Regions from separate parts of the Lactococcus sp. FSL K6-0773 genome, predicted to be linked through region 2. Evidence: a T-box and tRNA genes for the amino acid it is inferred to sense, from the RefSeq annotation. Region 2 holds a T-box; the other holds one or more tRNA genes.
What was found. A T-box is a leader RNA that pairs with one kind of tRNA and senses whether it is charged. The one in region 2 lies ahead of MHB61_RS09890 (valine--tRNA ligase), so its partner is inferred to be a tRNA-Val.
Positions count from the first base shown of each region.

Region 1 (9,866 bases), 110 kb from region 2:
AGTTATTCATGAGTGAATACATAGCTCATGTAAAGGTAACGCAGAGAACTGAAACATCTAAGTACCTGCAGGAAGAGAAAGTAAAAACGATTTCGTAAGTAGCGGCGAGCGAACGCGAAGAAGGGCAAACCAAGAAGCTTGCTTCTTGGGGTTGTAGGACTGCAACGTGGACTTAAGCATTATAGTCGAATAACCTGGGAAGGTTAATCAAAGAGGGTAATAATCCCGTAGACGAAATAGCGCTTATACCTAGCAGTATCCTGAGTAGGGCTGGACACGCGAAATCCAGTTTGAATCCGGGAGGACCATCTCCCAACCCTAAATACTCCTTAGTGACCGATAGTGAACCAGTACCGTGAGGGAAAGGTGAAAAGAACCCCGAGAGGGGAGTGAAATAGCACCTGAAACCGTGTGCCTACAAGAAGTTCGAGCCCGTTAATGGGTGAGAGCGTGCCTTTTGTAGAATGAACCGGCGAGTTACGTTATGATGCGAGGTTAAGTTGAAGAGACGGAGCCGTAGGGAAACCGAGTCTGAATAGGGCGACTTAGTATCATGATGTAGACCCGAAACCTAGTGACCTATCCATGAGCAGGGTGAAGGTGTGGTAAGACGCACTGGAGGCCCGAACCAGGACACGTTGAAAAGTGTTTGGATGACTTGTGGATAGCGGAGAAATTCCAAACGAACTGGGAGATAGCTGGTTCTCTCCGAAATAGCTTTAGGGCTAGCGTCGAAATGTAAGTGTATTGGAGGTAGAGCACTGTTTGGGTGAGGGGTCCGTCTAGGATTACCAATCTCAGATAAACTCCGAATGCTAATACACATGTTCGGCAGTCAGACTGCGAGTGCTAAGATCCGTAGTCGAAAGGGAAACAGCCCAGACCAACAGCTAAGGTCCCAAAATATATGTTAAGTGGAAAAGGATGTGGGGTTGCACAGACAACTAGGATGTTAGCTCAGAAGCAGCTATCATTCAAAGAGTGCGTAATAGCTCACTAGTCGAGTGACCCTGCGCCGAAAATGTACCGGGGCTAAACATATTACCGAAGCTTTGGATTGATATTTTATCAATGGTAGGAGAGCGTTCTTAACCGCGATGAAGGTATACCGTGAGGAGTGCTGGAGCGTTAAGAAGTGAGAATGCCGGTATGAGTAGCGCAAGATAAGTGAGAATCTTATCCACCGTAAGACTAAGGTTTCCAGGGGAAGGCTCGTCCGCCCTGGGTTAGTCGGGACCTAAGGCGAGGCCGAAAGGCGTAGTCGATGGACAACTGGTTGATATTCCAGTACTAGATATGATCGTGATGGAGGGACGCAGTAGGCTAAGAGATGCCAGTTAATGGATTCTGGTCTAAGCAGTGAGGTGTGAGATGTGTCAAATGCATTTCTCTTTAACATTGAGCTGTGATGGGGAAGCAACTACGGTTGCGAACTCTCTGATGTCACACTGCCAAGAAAAGCTTCTAGCGTAAAGTCATATCTACCCGTACCGCAAACCGACACAGGTAGTCGAGGCGAGTAGCCTCAGGTGATCGAGAGAACTCTCGTTAAGGAACTCGGCAAAATAGCCCCGTAACTTCGGGAGAAGGGGTGCTGGTGTAAAAGCCAGCCGCAGTGAATAGGCCCAAGCAACTGTTTATCAAAAACACAGCTCTCTGCTAAACCGCAAGGTGATGTATAGGGGGTGACGCCTGCCCGGTGCTGGAAGGTTAAGAGGAGTGCTTAGACGTAAGTCGAAGGTATGAATTGAAGCCCCAGTAAACGGCGGCCGTAACTATAACGGTCCTAAGGTAGCGAAATTCCTTGTCGGGTAAGTTCCGACCCGCACGAAAGGCGTAATGATTTGGGCACTGTCTCAACGAGAGACTCGGTGAAATTTTAGTACCTGTGAAGATGCAGGTTACCCGCGACAGGACGGAAAGACCCCATGGAGCTTTACTGTAGTTTGATATTGAGTACCTGTAAGTCATGTACAGGATAGGTAGGAGCCATTGAAATAGGGACGCTAGTTTCTATTGAGGCGTTGTTGGGATACTACCCTTGACTTATGGTTACTCTAACCCGCTGGCATAATCGGCCAGGGAGACAGTGTCTGACGGACAGTTTGACTGGGGCGGTCGCCTCCTAAAGAGTAACGGAGGCGCTCAAAGGTTGGCTCAGATTGGTTGGAAATCAATCGTAGAGTGTAAAGGTAAAAGCCAGCTTGACTGCGAGAGCTACAACTCGAGCAGGTAGGAAACTAGGACTTAGTGATCCGGTGGTACCGCATGGAAGGGCCATCGCTCAACGGATAAAAGCTACCCTGGGGATAACAGGCTTATCTCCCCCAAGAGTTCACATCGACGGGGAGGTTTGGCACCTCGATGTCGGCTCGTCGCATCCTGGGGCTGTAGTCGGTCCCAAGGGTTGGGCTGTTCGCCCATTAAAGCGGCACGCGAGCTGGGTTCAGAACGTCGTGAGACAGTTCGGTCCCTATCCGTCGCGGGCGTAGGTAATTTGAGAGGATCTGTCCTTAGTACGAGAGGACCGGGATGGACTTACCGCTGGTGTACCAGTTGTTCCGCCAGGAGCACGGCTGGATAGCTATGTAGGGAAGGGATAAGCGCTGAAAGCATCTAAGTGCGAAGCCCACCTCAAGATGAGATTACCCATTCGTAAGAATTAAGAGCCCAGAGAGATGATCTGGTAGATAGGCTGGAAGTGGAAGAGTTGCGAGACTTGGAGCGGACCAGTACTAATCGCTCGAGGACTTTACCAAAAGAGTCAAATATAATATGCTTATGGTTTAAAAGTTAGAAGAATTGTTATTTAGTTTTGAATGTTCAAGGTAACATTTAATGATTTGGTCATCATTGCGATGGAGATACACCTGTTCCCATGTCGAACACAGAAGTTAAGTCCATCTACGGCGGAAGTACTTGGGGGTTGCCCCCTGGGAGATAGGCGAGTGGCCAAGTTTTGGGAGTTTAGCTCAGCTGGGAGAGCATCTGCCTTACAAGCAGAGGGTCAGCGGTTCGATCCCGTTAACTCCCATTGGTTGTTTCAGCCATTAAGTGAATAAAGAGTTTGGAAGGGTAGCGAAGAGGCTAAACGCGGCGGACTGTAAATCCGCTCCTTCGGGTTCGGGGGTTCGAATCCCTCCCCTTCCATAGAAAACGGGCATCGTATAAAGGTAGTACAAAGGTCTCCAAAACCTTTAGTGTGGGTTCAATTCCTGCTGCCCGTGTTTCATTATGGCGGATGTGGTGAAGTGGTTAACACACCGGCTTGTGGCGCCGGCACTCGCGAGTTCGATCCTCGTCATCCGCCTTTTAATGGGGTATAGCCAAGCGGTAAGGCAAGGGACTTTGACTCCCTCATGCGTTGGTTCGAATCCAGCTACCCCAGTTGTTATGTTTCGCCGAAGTGGCGGAATAGGCAGACGCGCCAGACTCAAAATCTGGTTCCTTCACGGGAGTGCCGGTTCGACCCCGGCCTTCGGCATAACATAAAAGCTAACATGCCTATTGTTAGCTTTTTTTATATAATTAATTGGATTATTTTATAGTTAATAAAAAACTACTGAAAATTATTGAATTCAGTAGTTTTTTGTTATATTAAATGCGTTTTTAAAATCAGGAAAAGCGTAAAGCCTGAACTGAGAAGCTTGCTCCAGCAATGATAAAAATATAGCCAATAATCAAGGATTTGAGAATATTTCCGTCGCCATGAACGATTAGAGGAATCAAAAATCCTGCTAAGCACAGAATTGGGGTCCATGTTCTAGTTGCTAGATTATGCCAAGCTAAATAGAAAATTAATAGTGAAAGAATCGTCCCTACAGCTAGAAGTAAAATCAGTAGTGTAGAGTTGATTGCTGTTAAATTCCCATTTATCCAGAAGACACCATGTTTTAGTATCTCATCCACCTTTCCTCGGTAAGTCCCATCTATATCATACCTTTGCCAATCTACTTTAAAAAATGTGTGGTTAAAAATAATATAAGTGATGGTAATAATTAGTGAAAGGATAGAATATAGTAATAAGATCCATCTTTTAATATTATTTGGTTTGTTTATAAAATTTTTCATAGTTCTCCTTTTTACATTATTTTTTAATAAGGTAATAGCTTAAAAAATGTGTCTAGCAGTTTGATTGCAGATCCACCAAAAAGATTCACTGAGCTATGGACAATCGCGCTCTCGATGAAATTATTTCTTTTTGAATAAACCCAAGTAATAATGAAAGAAAGGATGAGATATGGAAGTAAGTACCAAGAAAATCCCGTATGGACAAGAGCGAAAAGTACAAAAGAGATTAAAAAGGCAACCTTTTTATTAGTTATTGATCCAAAAATATAACTTCTAAACAATAGCTCTTCCGAAAGTGGAACAATAATTCCTAAAATATATTTTTGACAAAGGATTGGTAGTTGGCCTAAAATATCCGACATACCAGTATCACTCGTCACGGAAGAAATAATTTGTGCTTTTAGGACAAGTACTGTTACTAGATAATTGGTTGCTAAAGTGAAAAATACAATCCCCATTAGCCAAAAAATACGCTTTAAATCCCAGTTCTTAAGTGTATTTTTTAGATATCCGAGCTTCCAAGCAATTATAAAAATGAGTATTAATACCAAAGTCATTAATAGTGGTAAGGTCCAAGAGGAATTAGTATATAAAAAATCGGTAAAGAAAAAGATTGTTTTATTAAAGAAATAGGCAAAAACTAAAACAAGAGGATATTGATAAAGAATGTTTAATAAAAGAAAAAATAGAATTCCTAAAATATTAAGTTTGTATTTTTTTAAAATCATGGCTGTTCTCTTATAAAAATTTTTAGTGAGTGTTGCAGGTTCATCACTATAAATTTTTGAAGTTCATTTAAATTCTTCTTCATAAGCATCTCCTTTGTTATAAAAAAACTATATATTCAAACTATTTCGAATATATAGCATAATATTAGCACTTGATCAATAACATGTCAAAGAAGTTTGTGTATTTTTAATATAAATACCATTATTTAATCAAAAGTAGTATGTATAATAAGTTTCATCTAATGAAAAAATAGATAAACTGACCTATTTATAATAGGTCAGTTTTATTTTATAGTAAGGGTTTATTCAAAATCTAGACCTGTTATATTTTTTGAAATCTGCCAAAGTCTATCTGCGTCATTGTGGTCTATTGCATGCGGACGTAAGCCTCCAGAAAAATTATTAGCTTCTTCTGATGTCATAAGTCTGGCAATATTAAGGTCTTCACAATAAAGACCACCCTTACTTTCTAAATCAGGGCTTGTTGAGGCCCAAAGAGGTGTTGCGGCACCTTGAGCGATTGTTTTTAAATAGCGATATTTACTTCGGTCAAAGCCGGATTTAAGTGCATTAAAAAATACGGGGATATGAATTAATTTAAAATAGTCGGCTAGGTAGCGGAGCCAAGGGGTAATTGGTGAATTTTGACGACCAATATTTGTCATTGGAATCATACCAGGGTGGACGGCAAAACTTCTAATTCCATATTTTTTTCCTAGTTCATCTAGTTTTATTGAAAATAAAACGTTGGCAGTTTTAGATTGTTGGTAGCCTATTTGGGGATTATAGTTTTCTATTTTTTCAAAATTCCAATCTTCTAGTAATGGTGTCATTTGTTGAGCACGACTGGATAAATTTATAACTCTTGAGTTTTTTGCATTTTTTAAAGCGGGTAAAAGTTCCATTGTTAATTGATAGTGGCCTAGATGGTTTGTGGCAAAGTGATATTCTATTCCTCGTGAATCTCTTTTTAAAGGAAGGTACATTAATCCAGCGGAATTAATAAGAATATCTAGTTTTGAATTATTTTGCAAAAAACTTTCGGCAAATTGATGAATACTTTCTGGATTGGTGAGGTCAAGGGGAAGAATGTCAATATTTTTTATTTTAGATAAATTTTTCTTGGCTACCTCCATTCTTCGGGCAGGGATAATAATTTTTGCTCCAGCACGTGAAAGTTGTTTGGTCATCTCTAAACCAATACCAGAATACCCACCAGTGATGATGATTGTTTTTCCTGAAAGATTAATATTTTTCATAACTTTATTTGCTGTTGTTTTATAATTAAATTTGTAGTTTGCTATTGGTTCTTGATTTGACATAATAAAATTTTCCTTTGTGTTATAATATTTATGTGATACAAGTGTAACAGCAAAAAAGAACTTTTACAATTAACTTTGGACGGTTTGTCTTTAAAAGTGACAACAAAATGAAAGTGTAACAGAAATGAAGCGAAAAGAGCAATATCAAGATTTTCATGACTTTATTATTGAAGGAATGATGTTGTGTTTAGAGAAATATACAATCAATGAATTGCCATTGACAGAAGTTTGCAAAAAAGCCGGGGTGAGTCGGATGACTTTCTATCGGCACTTCAAAAATAAGGAAGAAGTCGTATTAGAGTATTTTGAGCTAATCTATGATAAATTTCTCAAAGAACTTTTGGAGCTAGAAAGTATTAACTCACTTATTTTAAGTGAGAAGTTGGTGGGACTATTTGTTGAACAAGAAGAAGAAATAGAAAAAGCTGTCAAGGGGAATTATTATTCGCTGATTTTTCAGGTATTTGCTCAAAAGATGATTATTTTTTATAATGAAACAACGACTTGGGCTGATTATCTAGGGACAAAGCAAAAATTTTGGAACGATTTTATGGCTGCTGGTTTATTTTATGTTTTAGGAAATTGGGTGAAAAATGGCTGTCAAGAGTCTTATGATGAAGTGGTGAAGATGGTTGTAGAATTCCATGAATAAGTGGACAGATAAAAAGGCTCAAGTTATTTTGAGCCTTTCTTTTAGCCAATAAATTTTTTCCCTTGTTTATTAAGAAACACTTTTGTAATTTCAATGACAAGGGTTGGGATTAAAGCTAAGATGATAGCTATTAGCCAGTGTGTCATTGATAAAGGAGCAACTTCTAAGATGTTCATCAAAATAGGAACATTTGTAAAGAGAACGGTTATTCCTAGTGATAATAAGGTGGTACCAAAAATCATTTTATTAGTGGTTATTCCTCTTGTGAAGAGAGATTCATTACTTCTAGCATTATAGACATTAATCGTAGAAGCAAGGGTTAATATCACAAAGGCCATTGTTTGTCCGAGTTGATGGTTGGGTGTCAATCCAGCGATTTCAATAAACCTACCAAGATAAAAACCAACTAGAGCAGTAATGATGAATGCTGTAGAACAAATGGCGATACGCCAGCTGACTCCTCTTGAGAAGATACTTTCTTTGACTCCAACAGGTGGCTGTTCCATGATATGACTGTCGGCTTTTTCACGTGAAAGTCCAAATCCGGGAATTCCATCAGCAAGGACATTGATGTAAAGGAGTTGAATTCCTGTAAAAGGCATTCCCCAACCGACAATTGCTCCAATGAGCATTGTTAGAATTTCAGCTACGTTTGCTGAGAGAAGGTAATAAATTGTTTTTTTGATATTGGTGTAAACGCGACGGCCTTCGCGAATGGCAGCGACGATGGTCGCAAAATTGTCGTCAGCAAGAATGATATCAGAAGCGGATTTTGCAACTTCTGTTCCAGCTATTCCCATTGCAGTTCCGACATCGGCTGCTCTTAAGCTAGGTGCGTCATTGACCCCGTCTCCTGTCATGGCGACGATTTGTTCTTTTTCTTGCCAGATTTTTACAATACGAAGTTTGTCTTCAGGACTTACTCGGGCATAGACCGAAATTTGTTCAATCGTTTGGCTAAGTTCATCATCTGTCATTGATTTGAGCGTTAAGCCGTCAATAACTTTATCTCCGTCACGATAGATGTCAATTTGTTGAGCGATTGCTTTTGCTGTAAGCGCGTGGACCCCTGTAATCATGATTGGTTTAATACCAGCAGCCCTTGCTTCTTGAACAGCGGCTTTTGATTCTAATCGTGGAGGGTCAATCATTCCCACGATTCCAAGAAAGGTAAGATTATTTTCTAATTCAGTTAAATCTTCTGGGACTTTATCGATGATTTTGTAAGAAAGAGCAAGAACACGTAGGGCTTGGTCAGCAAAAATATCATGTATTTTTTGGGCTTGACTCAATAAATCATTTGATAAGTGAGTGGAAGTCTCCTCGTTATTTGAAGAAAGGAGCTGTGGATGCTGTGCTTGATGTTGACTGCTTGGTGCAAGTCTATCAAAAGCGCCCTTGGTCAGTACAAGATATTTTTCATTATCTTGCGGATGTGGAATGACAACGGTCATTTTTTTGCGTGAACTATCAAAAGGGAGTTCGGCAAGTCGTTTTGGATTTTTTTCGGGTTCATAGAGGTCATGAGTAATTAAAAAGCGAATGATTGCTGCTTCGGTTGGGTCACCATGGATTTCCCAATTACCGTCAATGAGTTGTGCACTGGCGTTTGAGGCATAAGCAAAATTTTGTATTAAGGAAACTTCAGAGCTTGATAATTGACCTCCTGACCAACTATCTTGTCCAGATAGCCAAAGTTTTTGAATGGTCATCTGATTTTGTGTGAGTGTTCCGGTTTTGTCAGAAGCAATGACTGTTGCGTTTCCAAGAGTTTCAACGGCAGGGACATTTCGGATAATGGCTTTTTTCTGAGCCATATTTTCTACACCGTAAATCAGACTGAGGGTAACAATAACTGGAAGTGTTTCTGGAACGGCAGCTACTCCTAAAACAACGGCGGTCATTAAATTATCAACAAAAGGAACGTTTCCATACAAAAGATTAATGACAAAGATTAAGATTCCAGCGGCAAAGGCAATGATTGCTAAGCGTTTGGCAAGTTTATCGATTCTTTTTTGAAGAGGAGTTTTTCCTTTTATTTGTTCGCCAATAAGTGTGGCAATTTGTCCCATTTGAGATTCGGAACCAACTGCGACAACGATTCCTTCGGCTGTTCCGTTAAGGATATTTGTTCCTGAGAAAACCATATTCAGTTGATCTCCAAGAGGAACTTCGTCAGTAATATCAAGGTCAGCATTCTTGTCAATGGGTTCTGATTCACCTGTCAGTGAAGATTCATCAACTTGCAGGCTATTACTTGTGAGTAAGCGAATATCAGCTCCAACTTGTACGCCGGCTGTCAGCTCAATGAGGTCACCGCAGACTAATTCACTTGAAGGAATAGTTTGGCGTTTTCCAGAACGAAGAACAGTTGAAGTTGGTGAGGAAAGCTCTTTGAGTGCAGCGAGTGCATTTTCCGCCCTGTTTTCTTGGAAGATTGAAACGAAAACGTTGATGGCAACGATAAGTAAAACAACAATTGTTTTAGTGTAGTTTCCGTTACTGATATAAGCCAAATAGGCTGAGAGAACACCAACTAAAATAAGAATGATATTCATGACTTCTAAGAGGTGATGAAGAAGTTTTTGAAAAATATTTGGGCCACTTTGTTCTTCAAAGTTATTATGACCGTATTTTATTCGTGAATTTGTGACTTGAGTTGGACTGAGACCAGTTTTACTATTAATATCATAGAATTTTTTTATATTATCAATGGATTCTGTTTTATATTTCATATTTTTTAGCCCTTTCTTTTGGAAATTTACATTATAATATAATTATAATATATTTTTAATAATTACTGGAACGATATGCAAATAAAATTTTTACAAAAGTCTGTATAATTAGCCGAAAATATGGTATTATGGATGATATGAAAACTAAAACAGTAAGTGAATTGGCAGAGCTTTTTGGAGTGACTCGCCAAGCGATGAATAAACGTGTTAAGTCGCTAGATACTAAATTTGTTGAAAAAAATGAGAAGAATGTAACAGTCGTTAATGCCGAGGGAATTCATGAACTTGAGGGACTATACGGAAAAGTGGTGACTGCCAAGGCAGAGGTTCTGGAAGAAAATGCTGACAAAGGTTCTGA
Region 1 is NZ_JBBOVF010000001.1:1,873,494-1,883,359, forward strand. It holds rRNA gene MHB61_RS09245 (23S ribosomal RNA) at 1-2,759, shown strand, start outside; rRNA gene rrf (5S ribosomal RNA) at 2,843-2,958, shown strand; tRNA gene MHB61_RS09255 (tRNA-Val) at 2,962-3,034, shown strand; tRNA gene MHB61_RS09260 (tRNA-Tyr) at 3,070-3,150, shown strand; tRNA gene MHB61_RS09265 (tRNA-Trp) at 3,157-3,227, shown strand; tRNA gene MHB61_RS09270 (tRNA-His) at 3,238-3,310, shown strand; tRNA gene MHB61_RS09275 (tRNA-Gln) at 3,317-3,388, shown strand; tRNA gene MHB61_RS09280 (tRNA-Leu) at 3,401-3,484, shown strand; gene MHB61_RS09285 (hypothetical protein) at 3,616-3,909, opposite strand; gene MHB61_RS09290 (CPBP family intramembrane glutamic endopeptidase) at 4,095-4,799, opposite strand; gene MHB61_RS09295 (SDR family NAD(P)-dependent oxidoreductase) at 5,102-6,121, opposite strand; gene MHB61_RS09300 (TetR/AcrR family transcriptional regulator) at 6,246-6,773, shown strand; gene MHB61_RS09305 (cation-translocating P-type ATPase) at 6,815-9,508, opposite strand; gene MHB61_RS09310 (DUF536 domain-containing protein) at 9,637-9,866, shown strand, end outside.
Region 1: it has a tRNA-Val gene. The T-box ahead of MHB61_RS09890 (valine--tRNA ligase) is inferred to sense a tRNA for this amino acid. The anticodon was not compared.

Region 2 (9,866 bases):
GCCATGAAAGCAGCTGAAAAAATTGCCACAGAAGACGGTAAAAAAGAAGCGAAAGAAGCTGCTATTCGCTATGAAAGTCGTTTAGACGCTTACCAATTTTTGCAAGGAAAATTTGAAAACTACAAAAATGGTAAAGATTTCCATGACGTTCCAGATTTTGGAACAAAAACATTTTAATGAGTGACTTCTATTTTTAGAGAAGTGACTTCTAACCATTAGATAAAAGGAGATTCAAATGAATTTTAAGAAGATGGTTGGTAATCAAGTGCGAGTAAGAGCTCTCGCTTAGATTACCGCAAAGTCTTATTTCTTTGCGGATAAGAACAAATTGAGTTCACCCTCCTTGAAGTGGATGAGAATGGACAAAAAGGAACTTGTGCCTTGCACAGAACCACATTTTCTCAATTTTCATAACTTCAAAGCAGTCGGGTTCACATCTTAAGGAATAAGAAAATGTTAAAACCATATGAATATAATCGAATTAAATACCTGACCTTTGACCTCGTCAATGTCTATCACTCTGTCAATGATAAATCGACAGTTGAGGCAGTTTATGCCCAAGTCGCCACAGAAATTTTGCAAATCGCTGAAAATGCTGACAGTCTTGTCAGTGAAAATAATCTGTCAGTAAAAGTTGCTATCCAAGAATATTTATCAGCCATTGATAATCCTAAATTATCAAGAGAACAAGCTGAAAAATTACTGACAGAACTTAAAACTTTAGTCGAAGCTTTTCATTTACCGAGTGAATCTCAAATGAAAAAAGCTTTCAAAAAAGTTAAAAAGTTAAAAATTCCAGCGACAAGTCAATGGGACTTACGTGATGTCACTTACTTTGCTTGGAATGAAGTTTCAAGCGGCCGAAAATATCTTTTGACCGCTGACGGGCGTGGTTTCTATGGCAGTATCTCTGGCAGTATGAAAAATATCTGTGCCATTTGCCAAAAAACAAGTATTGTCACTCAATTTCTAGCGACAACAAAAAGAGGCGCTGACGGGACCTATACTAAAAATGGCACCTATATTTGCTTAGATTCTGAACAATGTAATCAGCAAATTCAAGCCAAAGAAGGCTTGGAGCATTTTTTAGAAATCATTAAAGAAAAATAAAAATTTAGAAGTATCTTGTAAAAAAACAAGAATTCTGCTAAAATAAAAACAAGTTGACGAGGAGTAATAAAGCAAGACTTATAGAGAGAACACGGTTGGTGAAAGTGTTCAGTCAAACTTTATGAAGGTTGCGTCATTTCAAGAAAATTATGGCATAAAATGAGTGTCGTCAATTGACGAAAATCAGGTGGTACCGTGCGGAAGCACCCTGGAGAATAAATCAGGGTGCTTTTTTTGTACCCAAAGGAGAAAAATATGACAAACGAACTAACCCCAAAATTCAACCCGACAGAGGTTGAAGAAGGACGCTACGAAAAATGGCTTGAAGCTGATGTTTTCAAACCTTCTGGAAATCCCGATGCAGAGCCTTATAGCATCGTTATTCCACCACCAAATGTGACAGGAAAACTCCACTTGGGTCATGCTTGGGATACAACTTTGCAAGACATCATCATCCGTCAAAAACGGATGCAAGGTTTTGATACGCTTTGGTTGCCAGGAATGGACCATGCGGGGATTGCCACTCAAGCAAAAGTTGCTGCCCGCCTTGCTGAAGATGGTATTTTACCACAAGACCTTGGACGTGAAAAATTCCTTGATAAAGTTTGGGAGTGGAAAGATGAGTATGCCACAACAATCAAGGAACAATGGGGTAAAATGGGGATTTCAGTGGATTATTCTCGTGAACGTTTTACTCTTGATGAAGGCCTTTCACAAGCGGTTCGTAAAGTTTTTGTTCAACTTTACAATAAAGGTTGGATTTACCGTGGTGAAAAACTCATCAACTGGGATCCAAAAGCGATGACTGCTTTGTCAGACATTGAAGTCATTCACAAAGAAATTGATGGGGCTTTTTACCACATCACTTACCAAATTGAAGGAAGTGATGAGTTTGTTGAAATCGCCACAACACGTCCAGAAACTTTCCTTGGTGATACAGCTGTTATCGTCAATGAAAAAGATGAACGCTATAAACATTTAGTGGGCAAAAATGTTATCCTCCCAATCATTAATCGTGTCATTCCGATTTTGACAGACGACCATGCTGATATGGAAAAAGGAACTGGGGTTGTAAAAATTACACCTGCTCATGACCCTAATGACTTTGAAGTTGCGATGCGTCATGATTTGCCAATGATTAACATGATGAATAATGACGGAACCATCAATGAAAATGGTGGAAAATATGAAGGACTTGACCGTTTTGAAGCCCGCAAACAAATTGTTGCTGACCTCAAGGAATTGGGGCAGTTGGTTGATATAAAACCAGTCCGCCATGAAGTTGGGCACTCAGAGCGAACAGGAGTGGTTGTTGAACCACGTTTATCAACACAATGGTTTGTCAAAATGGACGAATTAGCTAAGAATGCAATTGCTAATCAAACAACAGAAGATGCAGTAGAATTTTATCCGCCACGTTTCAATGATACTTTCATGCAATGGATGGAAAATGTTCATGATTGGGTTATTTCACGTCAACTTTGGTGGGGACATCAAATTCCAGCTTGGTATAATGAAGCGGGTGAAATGTATGTTGGTGAAGAAGCACCTGAGGGAGAAGGTTGGACACAAGATGCCGATGTACTTGATACTTGGTTTAGTTCAGCTTTGTGGCCATTTTCAACAATGGGTTGGCCAGATGAAAACTCAGCAGACTTCAAACGTTATTTCCCAACAAGTACCCTTGTAACAGGTTATGATATTATCTTCTTCTGGGTTTCACGCATGATTTTCCAATCTTTAGAATTCACTGGTAAATCACCATTTCACAATGTTTTGATTCATGGTTTGATTCGTGACGAAGAAGGACGTAAAATGTCTAAATCGCTTGGTAACGGAATTGATCCAATGGATGTGATTGAAAAGTATGGAGCTGATGCACTCCGTTGGTTCCTATCAAATGGTTCTGCACCAGGACAAGATGTGCGTTTTTCTTATGATAAAATGGATGCCGCTTGGAATTTCATCAATAAAATTTGGAATGTTTCACGTTATATTTTGATGAATGCAGAAGATGTCAGCGCTGATGCTGTTTCTTCGGCTTTGACAAAAGTTGCAAATAAAACTGCTGGTAATGTCACTGACCGTTGGATTTTGACACGATTGAATGATACTGCCCGGCGCGTGACTGAACAAATGGATAAATTTGAATTTGGTGTCGCTGGTCATATTCTTTACAATTTCATTTGGGATGAGTTTGCAAACTGGTATTTGGAATTAACAAAAGAAGTTATGTTTGGTGAGGATGAAGCTGAAAAAGACATTACACGTGCAGTATTGCTCCATGTTTTAGATCAAGTTTTACGTCTATTACACCCAATTATGCCTTTCTTCACTGAAGAAATCTTTGAAAAATTACCAAATACTTCTGGTTCAATTGTTGTTGCCGAATATCCAAAAGTACGTCCAGAATTTAATGACGACAAGGCAAGCGAAGGTGTGGCGATGTTAATCGAATTAATTACAGCCGTTCGTAATATTCGTGCTGAGGTTAATACTCCATTGTCTAAAGCTGTCCCAATGTTGATTAAATCTGAACATGCAGATTTCTTGAATGCTGTTTCTCCTTACATCAGCCGTTTCACTAATCCTTCAGAATTAACAATTACTAAAGACTTGGCGGTTCCAGAACAAGCGATGTCAGCGGTCATTACTGGAGCAGAATTATACTTACCATTGGCTGGTTTGATTAACATCGAAGAAGAAATTGCTCGACTTGAAAAAGAACTTGCCAAATGGAAAAAAGAGTTAGATTTAGTGAATAAAAAATTGGGTAATGAACGTTTTGTTGCGAATGCTAAAGCAGAAGTTGTTCAAAAAGAAAAAGATAAATTAGCCGATTATCAAGAGAAATTCGATACTGTGAAAGCTCGTATTGCAGAATTGAAAGAAAACTAATCATAAATAAAAAACCAGTAGCTCAAAAGCTACTGGTTTTTTTCTACAAAAATATTAATAAGAATCCAGCGAAGACAAGAAAGCAAATAAGAAAAGTAGTCATTCTTTTACTTGCCTTTGTATGAGGATTGATACTCATACCTAAACCAAATTTTCGTGGAATCCAGAAATCAGTTTCTTTGCTGACCGTTTGTTCGCCATATTTTTGAAAAAAGAAGAGTAGTAATGCAATGCTAAAGCATTCTAAGGCAGCAGAAATTCTGACGAAATTTACAGATAAGATTGAGCAAATAATTGTACTGACAGACATTAAAAACACTAAGAAGATACTAAGAATAAGACGAAATTTATAAATAATTAAACAAAAATTACTGACAGAATTTCCTGTCAGTAATTTTTATCTTTAAGCTTTGCTGATTTCTTTTTTATAAAGATTTCCCCAAGCTGCCATCGTATCATGGATGGGCTTGAGGGTTCTTCCAAGTTCTGTCAGTGAATATTCAACACGAGGAGGTACTTCTGCATAGACTTCACGATGAACTAGCCCGCTTTCTTCGAGGGCACGTAAATGTTGGGTCAAAACTTTTTGTGAAATATGTCCAACTGAACGTTGAAGTTCGCCAAAGCGCATGGTTCGCTCTAATAAATCACGGACAATGAGCATTTTCCAACGGTCGCCCATCAAAACAAGTGCTGTTTCAACAGGACAAGCTGGAAGTTCAGAAATTTTTTTCATTTTTTTATTACCTCAAATCGTTGATATTATACAATAGTATCTAAAAGGGGTGTATCTAACTTTCAAGTGCTTACTTTACATAATGGTAGTACAATGATATTATACACTTAGGTAGTCAAAAAAGCAAGCTACTTTAAAATATAAAAAATAATAAAAAAATGGAGGATTTAACATGAAATATTTAGTAACAGGTGCGACAGGTGGATACGGTACTTATGCACTCGGATTTTTGAAAGAATTGGTTCCAATTTCTGATATTGCGGTTTTGGCTCGCACAGAAGAAAAAGCAGCCCCACTCAAAGCGGCAGGTTTCGATGTACGTTTGGCAGATTATTCAGATTTAACTGCTTTAGAACAAGCATTTACAGGAATTGACCGTTTGCTTTTTGTTTCAGGAGCGCCGGGAAATCGTCAAGCTGAGCATCAAAATGTGGTTGATGCAGCCAAAAGTGCTGGAATTTCTTATATTGCTTATACAAGTTTTCCTCAAGCAGAAAGGGCAACAAGTGACTTAGCTGCTGACCACATCTATACTGAAAAGGCGATTGAAAAATCAGGAATTGCCCACACATTTTTACGTAATAATTGGTACTTTGAAAATGAAATGCCAATTATTGCTGCTGCACTTTCAACTGGAAAATTTGTATACAATGCACCAACAGGTAAAGTGGGCTGGGCTTTGAAACGCGAATATGCAGAAGTTGGAGCAAAAGCACTTGCTGGAGCAGATTTTCCAGAAGTTTTGGAGCTTTCAGGAAAAATATTGACTTACGCCGAACTTGCTCAAGCACTAAAAGCAGTTTCTGATAAGGAATTTGAAGTAGTCGCTGCTGATGACAAAACTTTTGTCAGTCATTTAGTTGAAACTGGACTTCCAGATTTTGTAGCGGAACTTTTCCTCGGCTTCCAAAAAGATATTGAAGCAAAAGATTTAGATGTGGAATCTAAAGATTTTGAAAAAGCCTTGGGACATTCACTGACAGATACAAAAGAAGCTTTGAAAGAACTTTTGGCATAATAAAAAAATTACTGACAGACCTGTCAGTAATTTTTATTTGAGTCTATAAGATAATTTCTCAACAAATTCATAAGCAGCTGGACAGTAAAGTGTATTTTTTATCGTTAAATTATTGATTTGATAAATCTTTTTACGGTCAGTATGGGGAAATTCGCGACAAGCTTTAGGCCGAACTTCGTAAATGCTACAGAGATTGTCAGAACCAAGAAACTGACAAGGCATGGTTTGAAAAACTTTGTCACCATCTTCGTCAGTTTGGAGATATGCGGCTTCAAAGTCACTCACTTTCATTTTTAAATGTTTGGCGACGCGTTCAATATCGGCCTCTGTCCAAAGAGGGCCTAAGGTTTTGCAACAATTAGCACATTTGGTGCAATCAATTTCTAAAAAAACCTCTTCATGAACTTCTTTAACGATTTTATCTAATTGCTTTGGTGGTTTTTTGGCAAGTCCAGCTAAAAATTTCTTATGTGTCTTTTGTTTTTGTTGGGCTAGATTTTTATAACGGTCAAGGTCAATTTCAAATGTATATTTCATCATTAATATTTTAGCAAAAATTTACATGAAAGACTGATTTGTCAGTCGTCAAAGAGATTTGACATCCTTAAAAGTGTTAGGAGTTAGCTTATCAGTAAATCTTTTGATAACAATAAATATTCATTGAAATCTTAAACTAAATTTTTATAAAAAAAGCTGTCCCAAAGCTGGAAAAGTTTCACAGATAGAAAGCTAAACAAATAAGCGCTTACATAACCTTTAGTATTGTTAAAAAGCCGAAAAAGTGATAAAATGAACTAGAAAATTCGAAGATAAAACAATGCAAAAGTTGTCGTTTTTCAATAGCTAAATTCTCGTAAAAAGCGAGAAATTGAAAGGAATTAAAATGGCTCATATTAAATTTGACTATTCAAAACTCACTCCATTTGTAGCTGAAAATGAATTAGACGAAATCCAATGGCAAATCGACGGGGCAGCTAAATTGCTCCACGAAGGAAAAGGTGCTGGGAGCGATTATATCGGATGGCTTGACCTTCCTGAAGATTACGACAAAGAAGAATTTGCTCGTATTCAAAAAGCAGCTAAAAAAATTCAATCTGATTCAGAAGTTCTTATTGTTATCGGTATCGGTGGTTCATACCTCGGTGCACGTGCAGCAATTGACTTTTTGAGCAACAGCTTTGTTAACTTGCAAACTGCCGAAGAACGTAAAGCACCACGTATTCTTTATGCTGGTAACTCAATTTCTTCATCATACTTGGCTGACCTTGTAGATTACGTTGCTGACAAAGATTTCTCTGTAAATGTAATCTCTAAATCAGGTACAACAACAGAACCAGCGATTGCTTTCCGTGTCTTCGAAGAAATGTTAGTTAAAAAATACGGTCGTGAAGAAGCAAACAAACGTATTTACGCAACAACTGATAAAGAAAAAGGTGCTGTAAAAGTTAATGCTGACGCAAACAACTGGGAAACTTTTGTTGTTCCAGATTCAGTTGGTGGACGCTTCTCAGTATTGACAGCTGTTGGACTTTTGCCAATTGCAGCTTCAGGTGCTGATATCACAGCTTTGATGGAAGGTGCTAACGCTGCGCGTAAAGAATACACTTCTACAAATGTTCATGAAAATGATGCTTACGCCTATGCTGCACTTCGCAATATCCTTTACCGTAAAGGTAAATTCTCAGAAATCTTGATCAATTACGAACCAAGCCTTCAATATTTCTCAGAATGGTGGAAACAATTGGCTGGTGAATCAGAAGGGAAAGACCAAAAAGGAATTTACCCAACTTCAGCTAACTTCTCAACAGACCTTCACTCATTAGGACAATGGATTCAAGAAGGAACACGTACTGTTTTTGAAACAGCAATCCGTATTGAAAAACCACGTAAAAACATCAACATTCCAGAACTTGACGCTGACCTTGATGGACTTGGATACTTGCAAGGTAAAGATGTTGACTTCGTTAACAAAAAAGCAGCTGACGGCGTGCTTCTTGCTCACACTGACGGAAATGTTCCAAACATGATCGTGACATTGCCTGAACAAGACGAATTCACACTTGGATATGCAATTTACTTCTTTGAACTTGCTATCGGTGTTTCTGGTTACTTGAACGGAATTAACCCATTCAACCAACCAGGTGTTGAAGCTTACAAGAAAAATATGTTCGCTCTTCTTGGTAAACCAGGATTTGAAGAACTCAGCAAAGAATTGAATGACCGCCTTTAATCTTTGATTAAAAGTGTCATAAAAATCACTGACAAGATTTCTGTCAGTGATTTTTTGTATTCATTTCTTACTGATAAATCCTGTCAGTAAAATTATTATTTAAGTGGCTTAATATCAGGGCGAAGTTCTACTGTGAGGCCAACATTACTTGCAAAAACCCAAGAATTTTTATCAAAATTCGCAAAATTCTTAGTTTGTCCTGTTAAAATGACCCCCGAAAATTTAGCTGATTTAAGAGTAGGATATTTTTTAACTTGTTTAAGTGCATCTTTACTTGGGCTAAAGTCGTTAATTGTGATTTGGTTCTTTTTCGCAATAGCAGCTACTGACTTTTTAAAATCTTGATAAGTAGTATTGTCTAATTTTCCAGTGAGCTGTGAATTATTACCATTTTCAGCATAATTGCTGTTACTCATCAAGCCAAACCAGTTTGTTTGTCCAGCAGCATCAAGAGATTTTGAATCATTGTAACCAATCCAATACCAATTAATTAAAAGATTCTTGGGAATCATTTTTTGGATTTCGTTGTAACTATAAGCTTTATCAAAGGTGACAGCAACTTCCGCCACGTGGTTTGAAAGTTGTGAAATTTTGTCTGCATCATGGGTAGGCAGAATTCCATAATAATCTTTCGATTTGTAGTTGGTATTTGTAGAGAAAAAACTAGCAATTTTTTGATTAGTTGTTTGGGTAAAATAAGCATTTGAATTTACTGACGGACTCAAGGTATTAAGATTTAAGCCCCCAACATTCGAAACATTAAAGGAAAAATTATAAGATTCCCAGGGCACAGGATAACCATCAATATCTTTATAAGTATCTGAATGAAGATTAGAACTAAACACGCCATAATTATCGATAATCTGATTATTATAAGCAACATTTGGGGCGGAAGCGGTGAAAATAGCTGTAGAGTAATCAAAAGTTTTAAAGAAATTTTTTTCCATGATAGCAGAGTTCACTCGCCAACCAATAACTATAAATGCTGAAAATACAGTCAAAGCAATCCAAGTAGTTAACCCCCAACGTTTTATTTTTGTTTTTAGGGCAAAATTATGAAAATCTTTGTTGAGATTAGAAATAGATTCAGTTGTTTGAAGTTTGTGCCGTGTTTTATTGATCACAAAAATAAACAGACGAATCAGTCCGAAAAATAAAGTGATAGCTAAGACAAAGTAAGGGAAAATTAAGAGAGTACGCATTTTTAATTCCTTTCATGAGACGATTAGAGGAGCCACTGGTCATAACCAGCTTTTTCAAGTTGTTTTTTAAGCTTTTTTCGAGCTCGATAAAGGTCGATTTTGATTTTGCTTAAACTACATTCAAAATATTCTGCAAGCTGTTTAGTCGAACTATTTTCGTAATAGTATGCATTTAAAAGCTTTTTATAATAAGGTGGAAGTTGTTCAATGATTTTTGGAAGTGGGCTAGACTCAACTAAAAAAGCTGCTGTTTCCAATTCTTTTTCCAAATTTTTAATAATTTTTTGATAATGTTTACTCCGATTATAACTATTAATATAAGTTCGGATAGATGTTCGATACATAAAAGCCCGTAATTTGTCAGGTTCAATGAAAATATCCAGACTTAAAATTTTAACCAGAGTATCCTGTACGGCATCTTCGGCATCGACCAACTGACTTCCACGAGAGATAAGGTATTTAGTGATTTCTATCGCATAATCATTGACGTCATTTTCATATTCTTTTAAATTCACCATTTCCTCCTCTCTCATATATATAACAAATCAAATTAAGTTTGGTTACAGTTTATTTTAACAAAAATTGATATAAGTAGAAGAATTATTTTGATAAAGATGTAATTCATCTAGTTTTAGAAGTATAAATATGCTACAATTATAGATAAATTAATAA
Region 2 is NZ_JBBOVF010000001.1:1,985,981-1,995,846, forward strand. It holds gene MHB61_RS09880 (DUF1912 family protein) at 1-177, shown strand, start outside; gene MHB61_RS09885 (FusB/FusC family EF-G-binding protein) at 454-1,110, shown strand; T-box leader at 1,158-1,324, shown strand; gene MHB61_RS09890 (valine--tRNA ligase) at 1,366-4,008, shown strand; gene MHB61_RS09895 (hypothetical protein) at 4,052-4,366, opposite strand; gene MHB61_RS09900 (winged helix-turn-helix transcriptional regulator) at 4,412-4,744, opposite strand; gene MHB61_RS09905 (NAD(P)H-binding protein) at 4,917-5,762, shown strand; gene MHB61_RS09910 (YkgJ family cysteine cluster protein) at 5,796-6,302, opposite strand; gene MHB61_RS09915 (glucose-6-phosphate isomerase) at 6,646-7,992, shown strand; gene MHB61_RS09920 (anti-sigma factor) at 8,088-9,194, opposite strand; gene MHB61_RS09925 (RNA polymerase sigma factor) at 9,218-9,712, opposite strand.